DNA from 2 places in the Paenibacillus xanthanilyticus genome. Region 1 is predicted to be linked to the other one. Evidence: riboswitches for the same ligand, from Rfam matches in the RefSeq annotation. Region 1 holds a riboswitch; the other holds the start of a gene.
The links. A riboswitch is a leader RNA that binds a small molecule or an ion and turns the genes downstream of it on or off. The one in region 1 is predicted to bind cyclic di-AMP.
Positions count from the first base shown of each region.

Region 2: another riboswitch for cyclic di-AMP. It lies ahead of ACFSKT_RS28860 (APC family permease); the one in region 1 lies ahead of ACFSKT_RS16195 (KamA family radical SAM protein).

Region 1 is NZ_JBHUHA010000001.1:3,765,938-3,778,087, reverse strand. It holds gene ACFSKT_RS16250 (hypothetical protein) at 137-304, opposite strand; gene ACFSKT_RS16245 (hypothetical protein) at 653-913, opposite strand; gene ACFSKT_RS16240 (Crp/Fnr family transcriptional regulator) at 1,322-1,906, opposite strand; gene ACFSKT_RS16235 (hypothetical protein) at 2,117-2,260, shown strand; gene ACFSKT_RS16230 (DUF402 domain-containing protein) at 2,336-2,848, shown strand; gene ACFSKT_RS16225 (organic hydroperoxide resistance protein) at 2,969-3,406, opposite strand; gene ACFSKT_RS16220 (YqkE family protein) at 3,548-3,808, shown strand; gene ACFSKT_RS16215 (GDYXXLXY domain-containing protein) at 4,155-6,422, shown strand; gene ACFSKT_RS16210 (hypothetical protein) at 6,606-6,872, shown strand; gene ACFSKT_RS16205 (GH25 family lysozyme) at 6,959-7,894, opposite strand; gene ACFSKT_RS16200 (phosphatase PAP2 family protein) at 8,092-8,709, shown strand; cyclic di-AMP (ydaO/yuaA leader) riboswitch at 8,939-9,159, shown strand; gene ACFSKT_RS16195 (KamA family radical SAM protein) at 9,409-10,593, shown strand; gene ACFSKT_RS16190 (MDR family MFS transporter) at 10,804-12,150, opposite strand, start outside.
Region 2 is NZ_JBHUHA010000002.1:2,573,067-2,585,216, forward strand. It holds gene ACFSKT_RS28840 (CheR family methyltransferase) at 1-694, shown strand, start outside; partial or broken gene ACFSKT_RS32690 (response regulator) at 719-1,564, shown strand; partial or broken gene ACFSKT_RS32695 (ATP-binding protein) at 1,631-2,287, shown strand; gene ACFSKT_RS28850 (response regulator) at 2,862-3,083, shown strand; gene ACFSKT_RS28855 (SDR family oxidoreductase) at 3,273-4,076, opposite strand; cyclic di-AMP (ydaO/yuaA leader) riboswitch at 4,428-4,599, shown strand; gene ACFSKT_RS28860 (APC family permease) at 4,757-6,589, shown strand; gene ACFSKT_RS28865 (LTA synthase family protein) at 7,026-8,891, opposite strand; gene ACFSKT_RS28870 (NADH:flavin oxidoreductase/NADH oxidase) at 9,110-10,135, opposite strand; gene ACFSKT_RS28875 (hypothetical protein) at 10,298-10,708, opposite strand; gene ACFSKT_RS28880 (LytTR family DNA-binding domain-containing protein) at 10,705-11,151, opposite strand; gene pyrH (UMP kinase) at 11,295-12,047, opposite strand.

The DNA.
Region 1 (12,150 bases):
AGCGAGGCACGGCGGTGCGCCGCTCTGGCATGGCGAGAACGTCCCGCCGGCAGGACGTATTTACGATTCGTACTCTTTACGGATTCTTATTCGATCTGAACGAAGCCCCCTCGGCGCTCCGCTACATGACGTCGATTCAAGGGGAAACCAAGGTTTCGCCGATCGCTGCCGGCGCGTTAACCGCGAGCGAGGGCGATTGCTGCGTGTCCGCTACCGGTTCGGCAATCGCCGTGCCGGCGGAGACGGCCATGGCAATGAGGGCCGCTAGCGAGATGGCTGCCGCGGCAGCGTGGAGCTTTTTCATAGAGGGTGCGGTCTCCTTTGTTCGCAAGATCGTGTACCGATGTTGCCGCTTTATCCTCATGGTAAACGATTGCAACGCTCCGCAAATGAACGGCAAGAACCAAATTGGGCTGGAAAATAATCCAATAGGCAATAAGGCGGACATCTACTTACAGGGAGAATGCAATAGGGAAGGAATACTAGGAAGAGGGAGGTTGGAGCACGTTTTTCGGTTTCGTTCGACAAAAAAGGAAGAGGCTTCCTTTAGAAGGGGGCTCGATTGACTATGGGCATTAAAATAGCGCCGCGGGGATCAGTCCCCGGGACGCTATTGTCATTGACGGCGCACGGCTCGGTTGCGTGCTGCCGGTTAAATTTCGATCGGGATTTTGCCGCCTGACGGCTCGAACGGTTCGACCTCTGCTTCATACGCTTCGTAAGTCTGCGTATCGAGGAACAACGGCAGCCCTTCGGCCACGTGGAAGGTCGTGCCGGAGAAGGAGCAGCGGTCAAATCCGAAATCCATCGATGTTATAAGTACGGTGCAGTCCTTGAAGGAACATCCGATGTAGTGAAAGCCATCGAATTGAATGGTTTCGTTCTCGAATGTCTGGTTCATGACAAAGCGCATGCAAAGTTCAGCTCCTTTTGGGGTGGGTTCGATGCAGATAGGGCGACGCAACTTGTCCCTATGTTATCAGGAGCCGCTTGCGCAATTTGTCGGATTTTGACTGCGAACGGGAGCGAAACACCTTAAGTTTTATTAAAACCTCGGGAGCGAAAACGTAAGCGCTTTCTTGAGCGCATAGGCGAAACGCACCTCTATTCCTGCGCTTGATTTAAGTCAATGCCGCTTCCGCATGCGCGTTGTACACTGCAATCAACAACCAATACGGGAGGGGCTAGAATGGAGACGGCGCTCACCGTGCCGATGGTGGCGGGGGAGCTGGGTTTTGCCATATGGCTGCTGCTGCGTGGCGGTCTAGCCGGCCGGCGCCCGACCCGGTCATGATCGGCGCTTCGATCGCCTGGCTCCCCATCAACGTTCGTCCTCCCGCACCCGTCGCTTGATCCGGCTGAGCGATTCCGGCGTCATGCCGAGGTAGCTGGCCAGCTGATGCTGGGGGACGCGTTCCGCAAGGCCGGGCCTTCGCCGCAGCATGGCGCGATAGCGCTCTTCCGGCGTGGAGGCGATGAAGGCGGCGAACTCTTCCTGCATCTGCCCGAAGTTCGCCTCCATCATTCGGCGCGTCAACATCTCCAGCTGGGCATGCTTGCCGTACAAGTCCTGCTCGATCGCAAGCTCGCCGACGACGAGCACGCAGTCTTCCAGGCAGGTCAGCGTGTGCTCGGACGTCTGGTCCGGCCGATGCTCGTTGAATAACGCGATGGTGTGCTCCTCCGTGTAGAAATTGGAGGTGATGTTTCGGCCCGCCTCGTCGACCGCATGCTGCCGGACGCAGCCCTTCAGCACGAAATAACAGGCCGTTGTCGGCTCCCCTTGGCGCAGGAGAACGGTGCCTTTCCCGAATTCCTCCACCCGAATATCGCTGGCGATCGCCTGCTGCTCCTCCGCGCTCAAGGTCGTATACCGGTTCATATAGCGGAACAAAATGTCCTTCATGCGGCAATCCTCCCGTCGTTCGTTGCGTGCTGCTCCCATTATAAACCGCGTGAACGATTCGGGGCGCGAATGTTTCGCCGTTCTAATCATTTGATAGGTAAAGTAACGGGCGTCTCCGTTTTCATCCTGAGCATCTTCTAATTTCGAACTCGACAAACTTCGCGCGCGTCTGTTCCGTCGTAACGATATAACGGTGGAGGGGATGGGGCGATGATTATTTTTATTTCTTCCAAATTGACCGGCAAAGTGAACCGCCTGGTCCGGCAGCGCCAGACCCGTCTGCTCATTAGGAGGCTGCAGCCCGAATTCGATAAACTGAAGGCGAGCCGGCGTCCAAGCGGGCAGGACGCTTGACGCATGCGGGCCGCGGGCATACGATCGGGTGGAGGGACTCCCGCGGAAGGCGGGGGAGAGTGGGGGAGAAGACCGATGCCAAGCAGCATGACGGTGCGCGCATTCAAGTACGGTGCGCGTCCGCATTACGAGTGGGAGACGACGCTGCTCGAGCGCGGCGACGCGCACGTGTTCGTACTGAGCGCGCCGGGGCGGCGGTTGCGCCATTTTACGAAGAACGCCGTGTTTACGATCGACCGATGGACGGTGGAGTATTTCGCGGCGGACTGCTGGTTCACGGTGAGCGCCGACGTGGCGGATGGACGAATCGTGCATTATTATTGCAACTTGAACGAACCGGCCTGCATCGGCGAGCGCGAGGTGTCGTTCGTCGATCTCGATTTGGATCTGTTGGGCGCGGACGGGCAGTGGCGGGTCGTCGACGAAGACGAATTCGCCCGCAACTCGGTCGCTTTCGGTTATCCGGAAGCGTTGACCGCGCGGGTAAATGAGGAGCTTGCCGCCTTGCAACGGCGCATCGAAGAAGGCGGGTTTCCGTTCGACGGGACCCTCGAGCGGCTGGCGGCGAAGGTTCCTCGCAAGCGGTAGCTTATCTCGTCCAGCGTGATGCCAGCCAGAGGGAACGAGAACAAGCCTGCGGGCGCTGTCGCATTGTACGCGGAGCGCCCGCAGGCTTGTCTATGCAGTTTGGTAGCGAGATCGCACGGATCAGCGCTGCGGCTGCTCCGATGCTTGCGCGATGCGAAGCTCGACGTCGATATTGCCGCGGGTCGCGTTGGAGTACGGGCACATCTGATGCGCCGCTTCCGCCAGTTCGCGAGCCTGCTGCTCGCTCGTGCCAGGGACCGCGATTTCCAGCACGACCGACAGCTTGTATGTATGGCGCTCGTCCTTGTTCAGCGCGACATGGGCGGTGACTTGGGAATCCGCCGCTTCGACACCTTTGCCGCGGGCGATCATTTTCAGCGCGCTGTGGAAGCAGGCGCTGTAGCCGGCCGCGAACAGCTGCTCCGGGTTCGTCCCGTTCTGCGCGCCTTCCTGCGGCATCCCGAGCTTCAGGTTCAATTGGCCGTCATCGGAGCGTACGAAGCCTTCGCGGCCCCCGTGGGAAGTGACATGGGCGGTATAGACCGTTTTCAATAACATCCTTCTCCTTTCGTCATGACGCGTACGAGCTTCTTTACCGGCATGACCAGCGGCGTGAATCGCGGCGTCGTTCCGCCGGGCCGCGCGTAGAAGTTCGTGTTATAATGGCAGGAGAGCTAACGAACCCGAGGTGATCATCATATGGCGAAGAAACGAAAACCCGCCACACCGGCCGCACCCTCCGCGCAGGACAAACCGGCGACACTGGCGGACCTGCTTCGTCCCGAGCTGGTACAGAAGCTGAAGGCGCAATCCGACCAGCTGAAGGCAGCAGAGGCGCAGCAGCGGGAGGAAGCGCGCGTCAAAGCCGAAGAAGCGCGCAAAGCCGAGCAGAAGCGGCTGGATAACGATTTCGAACATTTGCTGAACAACAGCAAGCTCGACTGGCGCAAGCACAAGTAGCGCGGCGTACCGCGCGAACGGAGCAGCTTTAGCGGCGAGCCCATGAAGACCGGCGGGATCATCCGCCGGTCTTATTCGTGTGCGCGAAAGAAGGCATAGCGCGTCTTGTCTTGCGTTGGTCCATCCGTATCCCGGCGCATGAGCGTGGATGACCTTGAATAGGGGTATACCATACACAACTTGCTATTAGGCGGGTTTAAGGACCAGGTACCAGACGAAGATGGTACTTATTCGGCTTTCGTTCGGCCGGTATACTGAGAGCATCGGCAGCCAAGCACGGTTCTATAGACCGAATACGCTGCCGAGCTTTGACCGAAGCCATGACTTCAACTAGGAGGGTACTTCTATGCAGAAGACCTATGTCATCCGAACGGGATACGCGCTGGGGGCGGCCATGATCGCCGCCGCGGCGATTTACTTTTTTGCTTCGGGGTGGGAGGCGTTCGGCCGCGCCGCGCGGATCGCGCTTAGCGTGCTGCTGACCGCCGCGCTGTACGGCGCGTCCTTCGCGCTTTGGCGCCGCCCCCGCACCGCTTGGCTCGGCCGGATCGCGGCGGTGACGGGCTGCGCGGCGTTCGGCGTCAGCGTCGCCCTGTTGGGCCGGATCTACAATTCGCACGCGGACAGCTACGGGCTGTTTCTGCTATGGAGCGTGCCCGCGCTGCTCTTCGCTTGGTTGGTCGGGTATTGGCCATTCAAGCTGTTCGCCTACGCGCTGCTGCATCTGGCATTTTACGCTTATGTTGACGCGGCCGGCTGGCGGAGCCCGGACGAGACGCTGAACTTCATCGTCGGCGCCATCGTGGCCGCGGCGAATCTCGTGCTGTTCTTGCTGCTGGCGAAATATCGCGGGGAGGAAAAGCTGCTGCGCACGCTGGCTTTTCTGATGACGGGCTTCCAGCTTGTCTATTTATCGAATTCCTTAAGCTTCGATACGGCGGGGCTGCTGATGAACGCGGGATTCGCCGTATGGGTTGCCGCCGTCACCCGGTACGCGCTGCGCCACCGACGGGATGGCAAGCAGCTGCTGGCGATGGCCGGCCTGCATACGGCGTGTTTTCTCATTCTGAAATATATCGAGTTGGTCGTCCATTACCCTAACGTCCTGTTCTTCGCGCTTGGCGTCGCCTTCGTCGTCGGACTGCTCGCCGCGAGCGCCGCCTTCATCCGCTTCTTGAACCGGCTGGATGCGAATGAGGATGAGGAGGAGGGCCAGGCGCGGGAAATCGAACGAGCGCAAGCCGCGGATAGGCCGCCTTCGACGGAAGCGGGGCGGAAGCGCGCTCGCCGCAGAACGGTGGCCGCGCTCGATATTCAGCGCGTGCTATGGGCCGTCGTCAGCGGCGTCGGCGTCGTGATCGGCGCGGCCTGCATCGTCGGACTGACCGTGCTGGCAGCGGAGGACGCCACGCCCGAAGCGCTGGCGGTCATCAGCGTCCTGCTGCTGCTCGCGGCGGCCTTCGCCATGAAGGGCGTGCCGGCGCCGATCCGCTTCACCGTGTTGATGACCGCCGTGCTGCTCGGCCTCGTGACGGCCGCGTGGGCCGGCAAGCCGATGTACGCGCTGCTCTATGTCGCGCTGTCGCTTGTGGCGTGGGCGCTAACCAAGGGCATCGCGAAGCCGCTGCTCTTCTATGCGCTGGCGAACGTATACGCCTTCTGGCTGATGGATGCGGCGCTGTCGGATTCGCTGCGGGGCGGGTGGAACCTCCTTGCTGCCCTGTTTGCGATCAACGCGCTGGCCTGGGCGGCGGGCTCGCTCGTACGGGACGTCGACCGGAAGCGGTCGCTGCGCTACTCCGCTTACTTGGGGCTGCTCGTGCTCGGCCTTCTGCTCACGTGGGATGAAGCCGGCCACATGGCGCGTTTCATCGGCGCCAGCTTACTCTATTTCGGCGCGCTGACGGCGCTGTTGTTGACGCAAGCGCACGGAGTCAACCGCTTTTATTACCGGTGGGGGGCTGCCGCATGGGCTGTCTTCCTCGCCGTCAAATATTACGATACCGCGTGGAAGCTGCTGCACAAATCGTTCAGTCTCGCCTTAGCCGGCGCGCTCGCCATCGCCTTGACGGCGCTCTACGACCGCCGGTTCGGCGGCCAGGAAGCTGCTGCGGCGCCTTCCGTGCCAAGTCTAGGCTCCAAAGCGTTCGCGTCGATTCTGCTGCTTCAGGTCCTGCTGCTGGGCGGTGCGATCGCGGTTAACGAGACGGCGCTGGCGGGCGGAACGACCGTCAAGCTGGAGCTGGCCCCACTGGATCCGCGCTCGCTGCTGCAGGGAGATTACGTCGAGCTTAATTATGGGATTTCGACGCCTCCCGATCGGGAAGCAAGCGCATTGGAGCAGCTCGATTACGGCGCCAAGATCAAGGTCGTGCTCGCGCCGGACGCTTCGGGCGTGCATCGATTCATCCGCGTTTACCAAAGCGGAGAGAAGCTCGGCGCCGGCGAGGTTGTGATGAACGGACGATGGGAAGGATTTCGGATCGAATACGGCATCGAGCACTTCTTCATCCCGGAGGGGACGGGAGGCGAGGTGGAGCGAACGGCCAAGTTCGCGGAAGTCGTCGTCAGCCGTTCGGGCAACGGCATGATCGTCGGCCTGCTCCCTCGTTAAGGTGCGGGAATGAATAGATTCCGGCGGCGTCCAAAGGGGCGCCGCTTTTTGGCGTGAGCCTTGCCGCGGCGAGGCGGAGACAGGTATATTCGCTGGCTCGGCGGGGTACAATAAATTGACAACAAGAGGTGTAACACGCTATGCTATTTTACATACAAATCTTGAAAATAGGCGGTCTGAACAATGGCATTCAACCCTAAAATTACGGACATGCAAGTGTCGGATATCAATGACAAAACGCAACTGTACCAGTACGTTGTGACCCTTCAGGACAAGTCGAAGTATCGCTTGTTTCTTAGCAAAAATCCGGAGTGGAACTTGCAAGCGGCCAACCGCCTGCTGAACATCCCGTGCCCGATGTGCCGTAAGGACTACTACTGCAAGTGCATGGATAAGCACCTCGACAAGCTTGAGGCCGAGTTCCTGTCCAAGATCGAAGCGCAAGCGTAAATTTCCCGTTACGCAACATAGAGCCGCGCCCGCCGAGCAGCATTGCTGCCAGGCGGGCGCGGCTTTTATGCGTGGCGGGACGGCCCCTAACCGCGATAGTAAATGTATACTTTCTTCGTCTCGCCATCCCAATACGCGTTGCCGCCCAGCAAATTCGCGGCGGTGCGGACGGGGACGTACGTCGTCGAATCGATGACGGTGAAGTTGGTGACGGTCGTGCCGCCGAATTGCGGCTGTTTCTGCGCGTTGTCCCACGTGACCGGATTGCCCGTCGCCGCGCCGACTTGGCGGAGCGGGGTGTAGACATGGCCGTCGATGCTGCATCCATAGCCGGCCAGCTTGTCGTTAATGACGATTTTGATATTATCCGGCTGCGTCGTGTCGACGTCGTCCACCTCGGTGTGATCGCCGGTATATTGATCGAAGAAAGCGCGTTCCATCACATTCAGGTCGACATTGCCGCTAATGCCGTCTGTCTGCCCGCTCTGCGAATATTGGAAGACGGCCCAGCGGTTCCATGTGCTGTTGGCCATCGGCCTATTCACGCCGTAGTGGGCGATCCAGAGCGGATACTCGGCGAGCTCCTTGCCCAGATAAGACCGCGCGAAGCTTGCGCCCGAGTAGATCATGACGGGATGTCCGGTCTGCCTGCGCACGTCCTCGAGCCAGGCGTCGACCCAGTCGGTGAGCGCCGCCGCGCCGATGGAGGACGCCGCGCCTTCCACGTCGAGCACGTGGGGGAAATCGACGTCGTATCCGCTGATCGTACCGACGAAGTGCGCCGCTTCGGCGGCTGGGGTATTGCGCTCCGGATGCGCATAGTGATAGAACCCGATTTTCACGTCCGCCGCCTTGGCGCCCGTGACGTTGCGTTCGAACCGAGGGTCGGTCGAGCTGTTGCCCTCCGAAGCTTTGATGAAGGCGAACAATTTGCCGGCCGCTTTGACCCGGTTCCAATTCACGTCGCCTTGATACCTACTAACGTCAATGCCATCGACATTGCTATCGCTTCTCGCCTGCATATCGCCATCCTCCTTATTAAGATCAGTCTATGCGGCTCGTCGCGCTTCCGACACGGCCAGGCTGCCGGGCGGGAAGGAATGTTGCGGGAGGATTTCATACTTGCGGGCGCTTATCCTATAATAAATATTTGTAAACGTTCCGGCCGGACCCGGAACCGGAACCGGATACCTAATTTAGCTTGGGGGTTCTTATTATTATGCTGTGGTGGGTGTATTTGATTTTGGCGGCAGCGGGGTTTCAAGGGCTAGCGATGCTCGTGTCGCGCGAGAAATTAATGCGGTTCGACTTGGCTGTCATCGACTTCATTCAAGGCTTGGAGTCCCCGGGATTTACGGCGTTCGCCAAGACCGTGACGACGATCGGCTCGGGCAAGGTCGTCATACCGCTCGTGCTGGCGACGGCGGCCGTGCTCTTCGTCGTGCTGAAGCACCGGAAAGAATTAATTTTGCTCATCGGCGGCATGCTCGGTTCGACGCTGCTGAACGAAGGGCTGAAGCGGCTTTACGAGCGCGCCCGGCCGGATATTCACCGGATTATCGAGGAGACGGGCTACAGTTTTCCGAGCGGACATTCGATGGCGTCGTTCACGTTCTACGGCCTGCTGACGTATTTGCTGTGGCGCCATATGCCGTCGAAGCGCTGGCGCGGCGTACTGATCGCGTTCAGCGTGTTCATGATTCTCTGCATCGGCATCTCCCGCGTCTACCTGGGCGTGCATTATCCGTCCGACGTGCTCGGCGGGTATTGGGTCAGCGCCTGCTGGCTGGCTGTCTGTGTCAAATTGTTCCGCCGCCTGGGGCATGTGCGCCGGTAGCGAATGTCTGACCCGCACAAAGCCGTAGCACACCCGGCTTCCAGCGATGAAAGCGAGTGTGCCTACTTTACCTTATGGGGGTATACGCTTGGATTATGACCGCTCTCAAACAGGGCGGTCATTTTTTATGCGCCATTAGCTGCGGAGGAGGCGATGGGGCCGGAATAACGCTTGGCGGGGGAGGCGGATGTCCGAATATTCGTTTGACAATTCTGACAGATGGGGGTACACTTAGCGTACGCTTAATTCCCGTGACGCCAAGGATCGGGAAGCGGGGGAACCAATTTCGGCCCCGTTGACGCTCCGCTTGCCACGTGCAAGAGGAACGCTGCGGCCGGAACGCTTGCAGGTTTAATGATCTGCGGGCAGGGGCGAATCGTTACGCCGGTAACGTAGGGAACCATCTATCCCGAGTCCGTCAGCTAACCTCGTCAGCAGAAGATGGGTCCCGTGATCAGCACCAACTTCGCTCACATTCAGGAGACCCGAACGAACGGGTCTTTTTGTTATTTCCTGAAGACCCGGTTTCAGTCCGATGGCTTGTCGCGCCGTGCGCGCGTAAGGCTTTCGGGCGAATGCGCTGGTCTTTTTTTCTCTGGAATGAAACACGCGACGCCGCTGCATTAGACGTCAACCGTTTCCCTTGCAACACTTTTAGATCATCCTACCGATCATTATACGAGAAGGAGGTTTCTGCCAATGCCAAGCCAGGACCCTATGAATCCGGCCGTCATCCAGGCATCTGCCGCCCTAGCCGGCGGCCATCAGCGGACAGACGACGTCTTCCCCCGCCTTCCCGAGGAATCGGATTATTACGCGACGCTGATCGATTGGAACGACCCGCATGATCCGCTTCGCCAGCTGCATGAGCCGCTGAATCGGCTGAACGGGCGCACCGGGGCGATTCCGCCGCACGACGGGCTGCAGGACACCGTGCCGGGCTGCCAACATGCATTCGGGTCGAGCGCGCTGCTGAACATCGCGCCGGAATGGTTGGCCGATACGGCCAATCTCGAACCGGGGCTCGCATACATTGCCAGTCATCCGGAGATTAACCACGTGCTGCTTAACGGATTCGACGGCTTTGGTCTCTCGATGCAGCAGCTGTCGATCCTGCTTGGCCGGCTTCGCGCGATTAGCCACGTGCAAATCATCCGGTTGGCGACGGAGCTTCCCGTTCGCCAGCCGCGGCGCATTTACGAGAACGAGGCGCTGCTGGAGCTGCTGCGGACGCATTCGACGCCCGAGCGACGAATCTATGTGATGGCGCATATTACGCATCCCCGGGAATTGACCGCCGAAGCGAAGTTGAGCTTGGAAGCGCTGCAGCAAGCGGGCGCCATCGTCGTCAACCGGACGCTGCTCCTGCGCGGGATCAACGACGACGCCGCGGTGTTGAGTGAGCTGCTCGACAAGCTCGTTTGGGCAGGCATAGCGCCGTATTATTTGGCCATGGCGAACCCGAACGGCGCGCACGAGGCACATGCGCTCCCGCTTGTCCGCGCCTATGAATTGGTCGAGGAGGCGAAGGTCCTTACGACCGGCCTCGGCAAACGGGTACGCTTGTCAATGAATCATGCTTCCGGCGTCGTCGAAGTGCTGGCCGTCGAGGATGGCCGGGCCTATTTGAAGTTGTATCGGTCGGGCGACGCGAGGCAGGGGCGTTTCCTCATGCGGGATTGCGGACCGGAGTTGACCTGGTTCGACGAGCTGCATGGGACGGAGTCGGAAGCTAGCGCGGCGGCGGAATCCGAAGCCAGCGCCGCTCTGGAGACGGGCGGAGATCTCTGGCTGGAGCCCGCCCCGGACGTGCGCATCGACTGGAAGCAAGGCGAGCGCAGCGAAGAGATCGTCTCGATCAACATGATGCCGATCGGAGACTAAGCGGCCGAGCAGGCTCGCGCAGCGCCGGATCCAGGCAAGGAACAACCGACGAGCCCATGCGGCCTGTCGGTTGTTCGTCATTCAAACGCAGCTGCGCGCGACAAAAGGCCCGGAACCGACTTGCGGTTCCGGGCCTTGCTTATCTCTGGTATGAAACTTCCTACCGCCGCCAGAGGACGGCGATCGTCTTGTTATCTTGTGCGGGCGGCGTTAATGAGATGCCGCGTATTCGGCTTCTTCGGCCGCCGGGTCCATGCGTTCCTTGCTCATGATCCACGCGCAGACGAGGGCGAGCGCGGCGGGAATGACGCCGATCGCGAACGTGAACGTAATCGAGGACGAGAGCCCCTCCGTGACTTTGTCGAGCACGTCGCCCGGGATGTTCTGACGAACCGCCGGGTTGAGCAGCGCATGCGGATCGCTGAAGTCGAGCCCTTCCGGCACGGTCTGACCGGTGCCGGCGAACGAGTCGGTCAGCTTGCGCGTCAGCGCGTGGCTCTGCAGAATGCCGAAGATCGTGATGCCGAGCGTCATGCCAAGCGAGCGCAGGAAGTTGAGCGTCGAGCTCGCCGCTCCCCGCTGCTTGGCGGAGAAGGAGTGAATGGCGGCGTTGCTCAGGACGGAGAACGAAGCGCCAATGCCAAGACCGACCAATACCATGTACGCCGTCACCGTCAACCGGGACGAATCCGGCGACAGCGTCGTCAGCAGGGCAAGACCGACGACGAGTATAAGCAGCGTCGGGAGCATGATCGAGCGGTAAGGCAGCTTGGTGAGCAGGAAGCCGCCGCCCGTGGCGGTGACGACGGAGCCAAGCATCATCGGCAAGAGCACGAGGCCGGAATTCGTCGCGCTGCCGCCCAGCACGCCCTGAATGAAGATCGGGATATACACCGACGCCGTGATGAACGCCGCGCCGCTCAGCATCGCGATCAGGTTGCTTGACGCGTACAGGCGGTTCTTGAACATGCTGAACGAGATGATCGGCTCTGCCGCGCGCGATTCGATGAACAGGAACGCGATGCCGAACGCCGCGAAGCCCGCGAACAGGCCGAGTATCTCGCCGGAGCTCCATGCATACTCTTTGCCGCCGAGTTCCAGCGCGAAGATGAGACAGACGATCGCGCCGATGAGCGTGATGGCGCCGAACCAGTCGATCGGTTGTTTGCTGTGCTCGTGCGATTCCTTATAGAAGAACGCGATCATCGCAAAGGAAATCAGGCCGAGCGGCAAGTTGATGTAGAAAATCCATTCCCAGCCGATGTAGTCGGTGATGTACGCGCCGAGCAGCGGGCCGAATATGCTCGACATGCCGAAGACGGCGCCGAACAGACCGCCGAGCTTGCCGCGGTCCTGCGGCGGGACGGCATCGAACATGATCGTGAAGGTGATCGGGATGAGCGCGCCCCCGCCGATGCCTTGGATGACCCGGTAGAGCGACAGCTCGACGATCGAATCCGCGGTGCCGCACAGGATCGAGCCGATCATGAAGACGATGATGCCGAAGACGAAGAAGCGTTTGCGCCCGTACATGTCGGACAGTTTGCCGAAGATCGG
Region 2 (12,150 bases), on a different contig from region 1:
GGAACGTCTGCCGAACGTGACGGCGCTCACCGAGCGGATTTTGCACGACCGCGAGACGATGAATCGGCTATTAGCGGATCTGACGATCCATGTCACCGAGATGTTCCGCGATCCGGAAGTATTCCTCGCCTTCCGCCAACATGTCGTGCCGCTGCTGCGGACGTACCCGTTCATTCGGATCTGGCATGCGGGCTGCTCGACGGGCGAGGAAGTTTACTCGATGGCAATCCTGCTCAAAGAGGAAGGCTTATACGACAAAACGCGTATTTACGCGACCGATATGAACGAACGCGTGCTCGATCTCGCGCGGGAAGGCGTATTTCCGATCGATCGGATGCAGACGTTCACCCGCAATTACATGGAGGCCGGCGGCAAAGACGCGTTCAGCCGGTACTATACCGCGCGCTACGACTCCGTCCTGTTCCATTCGGAGCTGAAGGAGAATATCGTCTTTGCCCAGCATAATTTGGTCACGGACCGCTCGTTCAACGAGTTCAACGTCATTTTCTGCCGCAATGTCATGATATATTTCAATAAAGAGCTTCAAAACCATGTGCATAGCCTGCTGTACGACAGTCTCAGCACCTTCGGGGTGCTCGCGCTCGGCACCAAGGAATCGATCAACTTTACGAAGCACGCGGACGCTTATGAAGAATTGGATGCCTACAGCAGGCTGTACCGGAAGATGAAATAGTAGAGGCAGGTGAACGTGAAGGCGATGGTAACATACGACGGACCCATTAACATCCTGCTCGTGGATGACCACCCCGACAATCTGCTCGCGCTGGAGGCCGTTCTCGGCGATTTGAATTACAACCTGGTCAAGTGCCTCTCGGGCGAGGAAGCGCTGCGCAGCTTGCTGCGGGAAGAATTCGCCGTTATTCTGCTGGACGTGCAGATGCCGGAGATGGACGGCTTCGAGACGGCGCGCCTGATCAAAATGAGAGAGAAGACGCGCGAGACGCCGATCATTTTCATTTCCGCCACCAGCAAGGAATCGGAGCACTTCTTCACCGGCTACGAAGTCGGCGCGATCGACTATATGCTCAAGCCTTTCGTGCCCCAGATCCTGCGGACGAAAATCGAAGGCTTCGTGCGGATGTACATCGGCACGAAGACGCTTCAGCTGCAGACCGAGCTGCTCCATCAGAAGACGCGGGAGCTGGAGAAAATGAACCGCGAGCTGATGCGCACCGCCTACCAGCTGAACAAAACGCAGGCGCTCGCCCGCGCCGTGCAGGAGACCAGCAGCGACACGATGGTCACCTTCGACCGCGAAGGGCGCATTCTGGCGGTGAATCCCGCGCTTACGGCGATGTTCGGCTATCTGGAGAGCGAAGTGATCGGGACGCCGATCGAGCACCTGATTCCCTGTTTCGAGGGCGGCGGCTTCAAGGAGCCGGAGGGGGATGCCAAATCCGGCATGCCGACCGGCAAGCGGATCGAGCTGGCGCCGATGCGCAAGGACGGCAGCCGGTTCCCGGCGGAGATTCAGGTCGGCGTCGCCACGGTGGACGACGACCGGATCTACGCCTGCACGATCAGCGATATGACCGAGCGGAAGCAGTTCGAGCTCGACCTCATGAAGGCGAAGGACGCGGCCGAGATCGCGGCGCGCGCGAAGACCGACTTCCTCGCCATGGTCAGCCACGAGATTCGCACGCCGATGAACGGCGTGCTCGGCATGACCGAGCTCCTGCTGGAGACCGGCTTATCGCCCGAGCAGCAGGATTACGCCGAGATTATCCATAAGAGCGGCGATGCATTGCTCTCGGTCATTAACGATATTCTCGATTACGCGAAGATCGAATCCGGCAAGCTCGAGGTCGAAGAGATGCCGTTCCAATTGGACCTCATCGTCTCGGAGACATTCGAGCTGTTCACCGCCAAGACGAAGCAGCTCGGTCTGCATCTTGCATACGAGCTGGATCCCGGGCTGCCAAAGATCGTCATCGGCGACGGACTGAAGCTTCGCCAAGTGCTGATCAATCTGGTCGGCAACGCGGTCAAATTCACCCCGAAGGGCTCCATTAGGGTCGAAGCGAAATTGGGCCGCATGGACGAGGACGCGATCGAAGTGCAATTCGCCGTGCACGACACGGGCGTCGGTATCCCCGAAGAGAAGCTGCCGCTGCTCTTCCAGCCATTCTCGCAAGTGGATACGTCGCTCACCCGGCGTTACGGCGGAACCGGCCTCGGCCTCGCGATCTGCAAGAACCTCGTCGAGCTGATGCGCGGCACGATTCACGTCGAGACGAATGAAGCCGCCGGGGCCACCTTCCGCTTCACGGTCACCGTCAAGCCATATGGCGAGGAAGGCTACTGGAACCAGGAGGAAGGCACCGACCTGACTCCATGGATGACGCCGCCGGGCTGGTTCCATGAGGCGCTGTCCGAAGCGGAACCGACCGTAGGCGCGACCGAGCCCCCGGTTGACGCCCTAACCTTAGTCGGCTCTGCCGATGCGATGGTGCTGGAGGCAAGCGCGGCTACGCCTGGCTTGACCGCTACCCTGCCGGCGGGCACCCCTGCCGCAAGCGCGGGCAGACCGTCCGCCAGAGCCGAGAGGCCGGGCCTGGAAGGCCGGGCGCCTTCGCGCATTCCGGAGATTAGCTTCGCCTCGTTGTTCGAAGCCGGCAGCCGGGAGCTCTCCTGCACGCTCGAGGTTATCCCGGAAGAGACCTCGCCGGCGATCGGCGCCGCGGCGCCGCAGGTGCTGGTCGCCGACGACAACGAGATCAACCAGAAGCTGACAATTGGCATGCTGGAGAAGCTCGGCATCCGGGCCGATGTCGCCGCGGACGGCGGGGGAAGCGGTGGCCAAGTCGGCCGCCAACCGGTATGCGCTCATTCTGATGGATATGCGCATGCCGGTCATGGACGGACTGGAGGCGACCCGGCAGGTGCTCGCCGCGAACGAAGCGCCCCATACGCCGGTGGTCGTCGCCATGACAGCCAACGTCCTGCCTGCCGACCGCCAGCGCTGCCTGGAAGCCGGCATGGCCGATTTTCTGGCCAAACCGCTGCAATTCGAAGCCGTTAAGCGGCTGCTGCAGCGTTACCGTTTGCTTGACACCATGTAGGGTAAGCGAGGATTTTACGGAGGTTTGCATGGCAAGAAGGGCTGTTCCGGCACGTCATCGCGAGATGACGACGTGCGGAAGCAGCCCTTCTTTGGTTGCGGCGTGAATTCGGCCCAGCCGGGACAACGCGTCCGCTGCTTGCATCCGCCAGCCTTCTTTCGCCGGCAAGCGGATGCGGCGGCACGACGCTTAGCCCCGCAGCAGCGACTCCGCGCCGTCGACGAACACTTCGGTCCCCGTGATATGATTCGACTCGTCGGAAGCCAGGAACAGCACCAGATTCGCGACCTGCGCCGGCTTGCCCGGACCATCCTCGAGCGGCTGATCGCCTTCTGGGAACTCCATCGGGATCGTTACCTCGTCAAGCTCCGGCTTGCGGTCCGTGTTCTGGTCGATATGCGTCGTGATGGCGCCCGGGCAGATCGCGTTGACGCGAATGCCGAACTTGGCCAGCTCGAGCGCGGCCATCTTCGTGAAGGCGACTTGTCCGGCCTTGGACGTGCTGTAGGCGCTGAAGCCGATGTTCGAGAAGACGCGGTTGCCGTTGATCGAGCTCGTGACGATGATGCTCCCGCCGTTCTCCTTCAATGCCGGAATCGCGTGTTTCACCGTCAGGAACGTGCCTTTGAGGTTAATATCGATCGTCGTGCCGAATTCCTCCGGCGTCATCGTCTCGATCGGCGCGAGCACGCCGTTGATGCCCGCGTTGGCGAATACGATATCGAGCCGCCCCCATTTCTCGGCCACCTTCCGGTACGCCGCCTCCATGTCTTCGCTGCTCGAAATATCCGCGCCGATCGCAAGCGCTTCGCCGCCCGCCTTCTCGATGCGCGCCAGGACGGCCGATACCCGGTCCTCTTCCCGGTCGAGGAGCGCCACCTTCGCGCCCTGCTCCGCCAGACGCAGCGCCGCGGCGCGTCCGATGCCCGATCCCGCGCCGGTGACGACCGCGACCTTCCCTTCAACTCTCCCCTGCCCGTTTGCTTGTGCCATATCCCCTGCCCCTTCCTAACTAACTTGGACTGTGCTTCCATCTAATACCCGTTTGGTATTTCCCAAAAACACGACCGGCTATTCAGGCAGCCGATTGCTCGCCGCGAGAGAAGCCGCCCGCAGACCGAGGTCTGCCGCATTCCCCCTCGTTTACCGGCCTTGCCTTGTTTGTAGGTCTTCCAGCCCGTTTTCAGCGAAAAGGCGAAAAACGCCGCGATAAAGACAGCTTGGCTGCGATAACGACGCATGTAAGCGCTGCTTCCGTCCGAATCCGCCTTACACCCGGGAGCGGCCGTTTCTTCGTCCTTTTACACCCTGCGCGCCACGGGAGTATGATAGCTTGCGTACAGCATCCAACATTCGCTGAATTTCCGAACAGGAAAACGGGGGAACCAAACGCGACGCCGCAAGCCGGCGCTCGCAGGGGTGAATCGGCATCCGCGCACGAAGCGCGCAGGCCGTAGGGCGACTCTAACCGCCCGAATCCGTCAGCTAACCTCGTAAGCGTTATTAGAGGGGGGTAAAACTTAGGCGTTCGCACGTTGAACGCAGGGGTATTTCCTCTGCGTTATTTGGCATGCCCCCAAACGCGGTCCAGGCGCAGCATTCTTTTGTAAAGCCGTTATTTGGACGCGCGCGGGCGCGGGTAAAGAAATGACAATGACATTCTCCGGGTGGTGATGCGGGTGTTTACTGCACTCAAACGTTTATTGATCGGGCGCCCTCTGAAATCGGCTGAGCTCGGCGAACAAAAACTGAACAAAACGAAGGCGCTGGCGATTCTGTCCTCTGACGCCCTCTCCTCGGTCGCTTACGGACCGGAACAAATTTTAATCGTGCTGATGACCGCCGGCCCCATCGCGTTCTGGTATTCGATTCCGATCGCGATCGGCGTGCTGGTGCTCCTGCTGGCGCTTATTCTGTCGTACCGGCAAATTATCCATGCGTATCCGCACGGCGGCGGCGCCTACGTCGTCTCCAAGGAGAACCTCGGCATCTTGCCCGGGCTCGTGGCCGGCGGCTCGCTGCTCGTCGACTATATCCTCACGGTGGCGGTCAGCGTATCGGCCGGTACGGACGCGATTACGTCCGCCTTTCCGTCGCTGCATGACTATACCGTGCCGATCGCGATCGCGTTCGTTTTGTTTATCACGGTCTTGAATTTGCGCGGGGTGACCGAATCCGCTTCGGTGCTGGCGTACCCCGTCTATCTATTCGTGCTCGCGCTGTTCATCATGATCGGCGTGGGCATCTACGACATCGCCAGCGGCCATGTGCCGCGCGAGCTGCATGCTTCCCTCGGCACGCCCGTCGCGGGTATCAGCCTCTTCCTGCTGCTGAAGGCGTTCGCCTCGGGCAGCTCCGCCCTGACGGGGGTAGAGGCGATCTCCAACGCGATCCCGAACTTCAAGTCGCCCGCGCCCAACAACGCGGCGAAGACGCTCGCCGCGATGGGCCTGCTATTGGCGCTCCTCTTCTCGGGCATCGTCTTCCTGGCGTGGTATTACGGGATTACGCCGCACCCCGAGGTGACGGTCGTCTCGGAGATCGCGGAGCAGACGTTCGGCCGTAACGCGATGTACTTCGTCATCCAAGGCACGACGGCGCTGATCCTCATCCTAGCGGCCAATACCGGCTACTCCGCGTTCCCGCTGCTGGCGGTCAGTCTCGCCAAGGATAAATTCATCCCGCGGATGTTCACCGTGCGCGGCGACCGCCTCGGGTATTCGAACGGTATTCTCATGCTGGGCTTGTCGTCGATTCTGCTCATTATTCTATTCAAGGGCCAGACCGAGCATCTGATTCCGCTCTACGCGGTCGGCGTCTTCATTCCGTTCACGCTGTCGCAGACCGGCATGCTATTGAAGTGGATTCGCGAGAAGCCGAAGGGCTGGGGGCTCAAGCTGGCGATCAACGGCATCGGCGCGCTCATCTGCCTTGTCGTGACGCTGATGTTCTTCTTGACGAAATTCCAGCAGGTCTGGCCGGTATTGGTCTTCCTGCCGCTCATTATTTTGCTCTTCCGCCAGATCCGCAAGCACTACGACGCCGTCGGCGACCAGCTCCGCCTGTCCACGTGCGAACCGCCGATCACGATCGAGGGCAACGTTATTATTGTGCCGGTGGCGGGCATGACCCACGTCGTGGAGAACTCGCTGCGTTATGCCAAATCGCTGAAGCCGGAGCAGATCATCGCCGTCCACGTCCCGTTCGAGCGCGAGGAAGAGGCCGTCTTCGAGGAGAAGTGGAAGCAGTGGCAGCCGGACGTGCGGCTTGTCACGCTGCATTCCCCGTACCGCAGCATCATCCAGCCGCTGACGAAATTCATCGATACGGTGCAGCGTAAAGCGGGCGAGATGAACGTGCAGGTGACCGTCGTCATCCCGCAATTCATTCCGAAGAAAGGCTGGCACCATATTTTGCATAACCAGTCAAGCTTGCTCATCCGCGCGCATCTGCTGTATCGCCGGGACGTCATCATCACGACGGTGCCGTATCATTTGAAGAAATAAGGGGGGCTTCCTCCCCCTTCCCCCTCCGCTGAGGGGAACCAAGCATATGCTTCCGAAGTGCGCTTTCCGTTGGAAAACGCTCAGACTTCGCCCTCTGGACTCCCTATTTCGTGCTGGCATATTTGTTCCCGGTCGGCGGGTTGCTTCGAGCTGGCACGCTTTTGTCCTCGCGGACAAAGCTTCAGTAGACGCTTTTCCTTAACCCAACAGCATGGCCCTCCTAAAGAGGGCAACCAAAGAGCCCGGCCCAGCGTATGCTTCCGAAGCACGTTTTCCGCCAGAACACTCTTAGCTACCTTCGCTTTCGTCCGCTTCCGCGGACGCGCTTTACGTTTTAGTTTCAAAATGGTTAGTTGCATCATTTCCTAAACAGCAAGAAAGCAGGGACCCCATGGGTACCCTGCTTTTTTTATCGTATGGGTGAGACTGCATGCCCCTACTTCTCGCGATCGGGCAGCTGCTCGACGTAGCTGTCCGAATACTTCAGCAGGTTCAGCGCGCTCTCGTAATCTTGCTCCGTCACGCTCTCGACCGGCTTGGCCTCGCCGCCCGTCAGCGGGTATTCCACGCCATCCTCGAACCCGACGCCCGGAATGTACAGCGATTCCCCGCTCAGGAATGAGCCCGACGGCAGGTAGTAGCGCTGCGGGAGCACATTGCGTGTTTTCTGGTTCAGCAGATCCTGTCCAAAATGAATATGGTCCCCCAACGAAATGCCCAGCAGGTTCATCGCCGTCGGCATGACGTCGGACTGGCCGCCGATCTGCTGCTGCCGCGACGGGTACGTCACGTTGTCGCCTGCGATGATGAGCGGGATGTTGATCATGTCATGGTACGTATACGCTCTGCCGTAGATCTCTTCCATCAAGCGCTTGTCGCTGCTGTCGAGGGAGTATTTGGGCAGGCCGAGATGGTCGCCGTAGAGGAGCAGGATGCTGTTCTCCCACACCCCATTGGCCTTCAGCTCCTCGATGAACTTGCCCAGCGCGTAGTCGGCATAGCTCTGCGCGCGGATGTAATCGCCGACGAACGTGTCTTGATATCGCGCCGGCAGCGTGATTTTGTCCTTCTCCGCCGGAATGGAGAACGGGTGGTGCGCCGTCATCGAGATGACGTGCGCATAGAACTTCGTGCCCGCGTCCTGCTTCTGCTTCAGCTCCTCCGCCGTCTTGCGGTAGAGCACTTCGTCCGACGCGCCGAAGAAGACTTTATCCTCTTCGGTGAAGAACGGCTTGTCATAGTAGCGCGTGAAGCCGAGCGCATCGTAAAGATTGTTCCGGTTCCAGAACGCGACATCGTTCGTGTGGAAGCTGTAAGATTCGTAGCCATGCTCCGCCAGCAGCTTCGGCATGCTCGGCAGCGCCTTGTCCGCGTATTGCATCGCGGCCGCGCCGTGCGGCGGAATGTAGAACGACGTATTGACGACGAACTCCGCGTCGGATGTGTTGCCCTGCCCGACCTGCTGGAAGAAATGCGGGAAGTAGAAGTTGTCCCGCGCCAGCTTGTTCATGTTCGGCGTCACTTCCTGGCCTTCGATCTTGAGATCGATCAAGAAATTCTGGAATGCCTCCAGCTGCACGATGATGACGTTGCGTCCTGCGGCGGCACCCGCCAGGTTCGGCGACTGCGGGTCCTGAATGCCTTTCATGGCGTTAATCGCGTCCTGCGTGATCTGGTCGACCGGGACGAGCGGCTCGTCCCGCTGATCGGCGACCGTGAACGCTTCGTAGTTGAGAATGCCCATCTCTTCGGCTTTCTTGATCTCGTTCATGCTGGCCCGGTTCGGCCAAATGTTGAGGAGGCAAAGGGCGGCCGAGACGACGAACAGCACGCTCGCCGTGCTCCGCTTCAATTTACGCGCGCTCAGACTGCGCCAGAGCCGCGAGTTGGCGCTCCGGTAGATCAAGAGCGGAATCAAGATAATATCGGTGAAAATAAACAGGAAATACGGGTCCAGCAGCTCGAACACGCTGTCCTTGACCGCCGTCACCTGATTCACCTGCTCCAGCGCATGGTACGTGACGATGACGCCGAAATATTTGTAGTACATAATGACCGCGAAAAAGATGCTCGTAAACAACAAATTGAGCGCCATGTAATAGAGGAGCTTCCGCTTGGACGCGAACCATTCCAGCAGGCAGAATGCCAGCCAGGCGAACGGCAGCTCCGTGACGAGCGGTTGCCAGGTCGGCGTCGTATCAAAGATGACGAACCAGGCCAAATAGCCTTTCAGGAGCAAAATAATCGTAAAAAAAACGAATGGCCGCGCGCTTATCAGACGATGCGTCGTCGATAAGGACATGCTCGCACCTCCCTATTCCCAAACAATCTGCCTTACGCCGGTAAACCGAATAACCATTGTATATTATGCGCCCGACGTTAGCCGATGTCAAAACGGAAATCTCTCCTCCGTCCTGCGGCCGACGAAGGGATATGCGGCAAAAAGCCATGCTCCCGATCGGAACATGGCTGTTGGCGCGGGCGATGGCCTGTGGAAGTGCGAATGCGTCGAGCCCGCGATTACTCGCCGCGCAAGTACGGCTTCGGCAGAATGCCCCGGCGCGTCTCGCCGTTGGCGCGCAGCGCGTGGTACGCCCAGTACGGGTCGCGCAGCATCGCGCGCCCGACGGCGACCAGATCCGCATCGCCGCTGGCGACGACGGATTCGGCCAGCTTCGGATCGTCGAGGTTGCCGACCGCGATGACCGGCAAGCCGAGCGCTTGCTTGATTTCGCGCGCGAATGCGACTTGATAGCCCGGGTAATTGCCCGGCTTGCGCTTGCCGGCCGGCCCTTCGCCGCCCGAACTGACGTCGAACGCGTCGACGCCCGCCGCTTTGTACTGCTCAAGCACCGGCAGCAAGTCGCTCAATTCGTAGCCGCCGTCGATGTATTCGATGGCCGACACGCGCATGATGAGCGGCATGCCTGCCGGCATCCGGGCCTTCACCGCGCGGATGACCTCGACGCCGAAGCGCGCCTTGTCTTGGCCGTATACGTCCGTCCGATCGTTAATGGACGGCGAGTGGAACTGGTGGATCAGATAGCCGTGGGCGCCGTGGAGCTCGATCGTGTCGACGCCGGCTTCGACCGCGCGGCGCGCGGCGTCCGCGAATTTGGTCACCATGCCCGCGACCTCGTCCTGCGTCAGCGCGCGCGGCACCTTGAAGTTCTCGTCGACGCGCAGCGCCGACGGACCGACCGGCTGGGCGGCGTCTTCGGCCTTGCGCCCGGCGTGGGCGATCTGAATGCCGACCTTCGCGCCGTACTTCTGCGCCTCCTTAATGATGCGGGCGAACGCCGGCACTTGCTCATCCGACCATAGGCCAAGGTCGTGATCGGTGATGCGGCCGTCCGGCTCGACATCGGTCATTTCGATAATAATCAGCCCCGTCCCGCCGATCGCGCGGGAGACGTAATGGACGTAATGCCACTCGTTCGGGATGCCGTCTTTCGCCTCGACGGCGTATTGGCACATCGGCGGCATGACGATCCGGTTTTTGAGCGTAAGATTGCCCAGTGTGAACGGTTGATCCAAGTACGGCATGAGAAAGCGACACTCCCATCACAATTTAGTTTTGTAAGTAACCTATTAATATTTAGAATTGTACACGATGCCGGGAGGAAAGCGCAACGCGCGCAGGCGCCAGGGGAAGGCGACCGGCGGAAATTGAAAAAGACCGCCTAAGAGCAGTCTTTCGCGAACGATCTATTTGAACCGCTTATTCAGCTCGTCGGCGCTCCGCTTGCTTTCTGATTTCGCGTAGAAGTAGAAGGCCGCCGTATGCAGCACAAGGGACAACACGAGCATGCCCGGCCACCACGCGATCACGCTGTCGTACATCTCCCGCGAGAACAACCAGACCATCGTAAGGCCGCCGGCGATATTCAAGGTCGAGGCGATCAGGATGTTCCACGCCGGCTTCAACGTGAAGTAATTCCACAGCGCGTTATACATCATGCCGAACAGGAAGGCGGCGATCAAGGCAATGCCCGCGGCGCTCCACAGATAGGACGTCGTGATCGGTTGATCCTTATAGAACAAGGATAGCAGCAGCGTGACCCATAGCGACGTCAAGGTGAAGGTTTGAAAGAACGACTGTCTCAACTCTTTGATCATGAACGTTTCCCCCTAAATGATTTCATATAGTGACGGCTGACGAAATAGCTCGACCCATCCTGCAGGATGACCTCCACCCTTGCGTGCTCCGTCGAGAAAAACTCTTGAATGTACCGGGTGTTAATGATGGTTTGGTTGTTGATTTTGAGAAACTCGGCGGGGTCCATCTCCTCCTCCACATATTTCAATCTTTTATTCAACAGGTACATCTCGCCGGTAATGAGACGCACGCTGGACATCCGATCCTCCGATTGAATGACCGCGATGGCGCTTCGCGCAACCTCGACGTTGCGGCCGTTCTTCGCGTTGATGACGACAATCTTGTGCTCCATGCCGCGAATCGCGTGCTCGATTTTGCTCCAGTCCGCTTGTTCCGCGGGGTTGGTGATGATTTTGGCGAGCTTCCTCTCGAGGCTCGCGTCCGATCCGAATATGACTTTCACGGGCCAGCTCCTCCTCTCAAACCCATCATATAAGCCATCGCTGGTCAAAACTACCTTTTTTCGCTTTGTTGCACAATGCTGTAGGTTTGTTGCATGGCGCACAAAGAAGCCCAGCTCCCAAAGAGGGGCTGGGCTTGGCAAGACTATGCCGGCAATTCGTCGTCGTAGGCCAACTCGCTCTCGCTGCTGATCAGCGTGCCCGCCTCGCGGCCCTCGCACACCGCCCGCAGCGATCCGGCCGTATCGAAGCCGACGACGTGGATCGGCAGCCGGTAATCGCGCGCCAGAATGAACGCGGACTGGTCCATCACCTTCAAATCATGGCGCAGCACGTCGTCGTAATGCAGCGTCCGGAACTTGCGCAGATGCAGCTCCTTCTTCGGATCCCCCGTCAGCACCCCGTCCACGCCCTGCTTGGCGACGATGAGCGCCTCGCTGTTCACCTCGATCGCCCGCTGCACGGACGGATAATCGGTCGTCACGAACGGCTGGCCGTTGCCGCCGGCGAAGATGACGATATACCCTTTCTCTAGATGATGGATCGCCCGCAGCCGGATGTACGGCTCGGCCACGGCCGAGATCGGGACCGCCGACATGACCCGGACCTCGCGATTCGTCTTGGCCTTTAGCACTCCGCGCATCATGAGGCTGTTCACGACAGTCGCCAGCGTCCCGATGTTGTCCGCCTCCGCGCGCTCGATGCCCCAGTTGTCGGCCAGATTGCCGCGGAAAATGTTCCCCCCGCCGATGACCACCGATACTTCGACGCCCAGCTCCAGCACCGACATGATTTCGTCCGCGATGCGGTTCATCCGCGCCGGATCGAAGCCCGAACCGCCCTCGCCGGCGACCGCGCCGCCGCTTAGTTTAATGAGCACCCGTTTGTATTTCACCATATTGCGTGCACCTCCTGGATTTTAAGGGAAATAAAAAACACCAAAGCCATGGCTGGCCTTGGTGTTGCATTGGAAAAGGAAAGAAAGAGAGCGGATTTGCGTT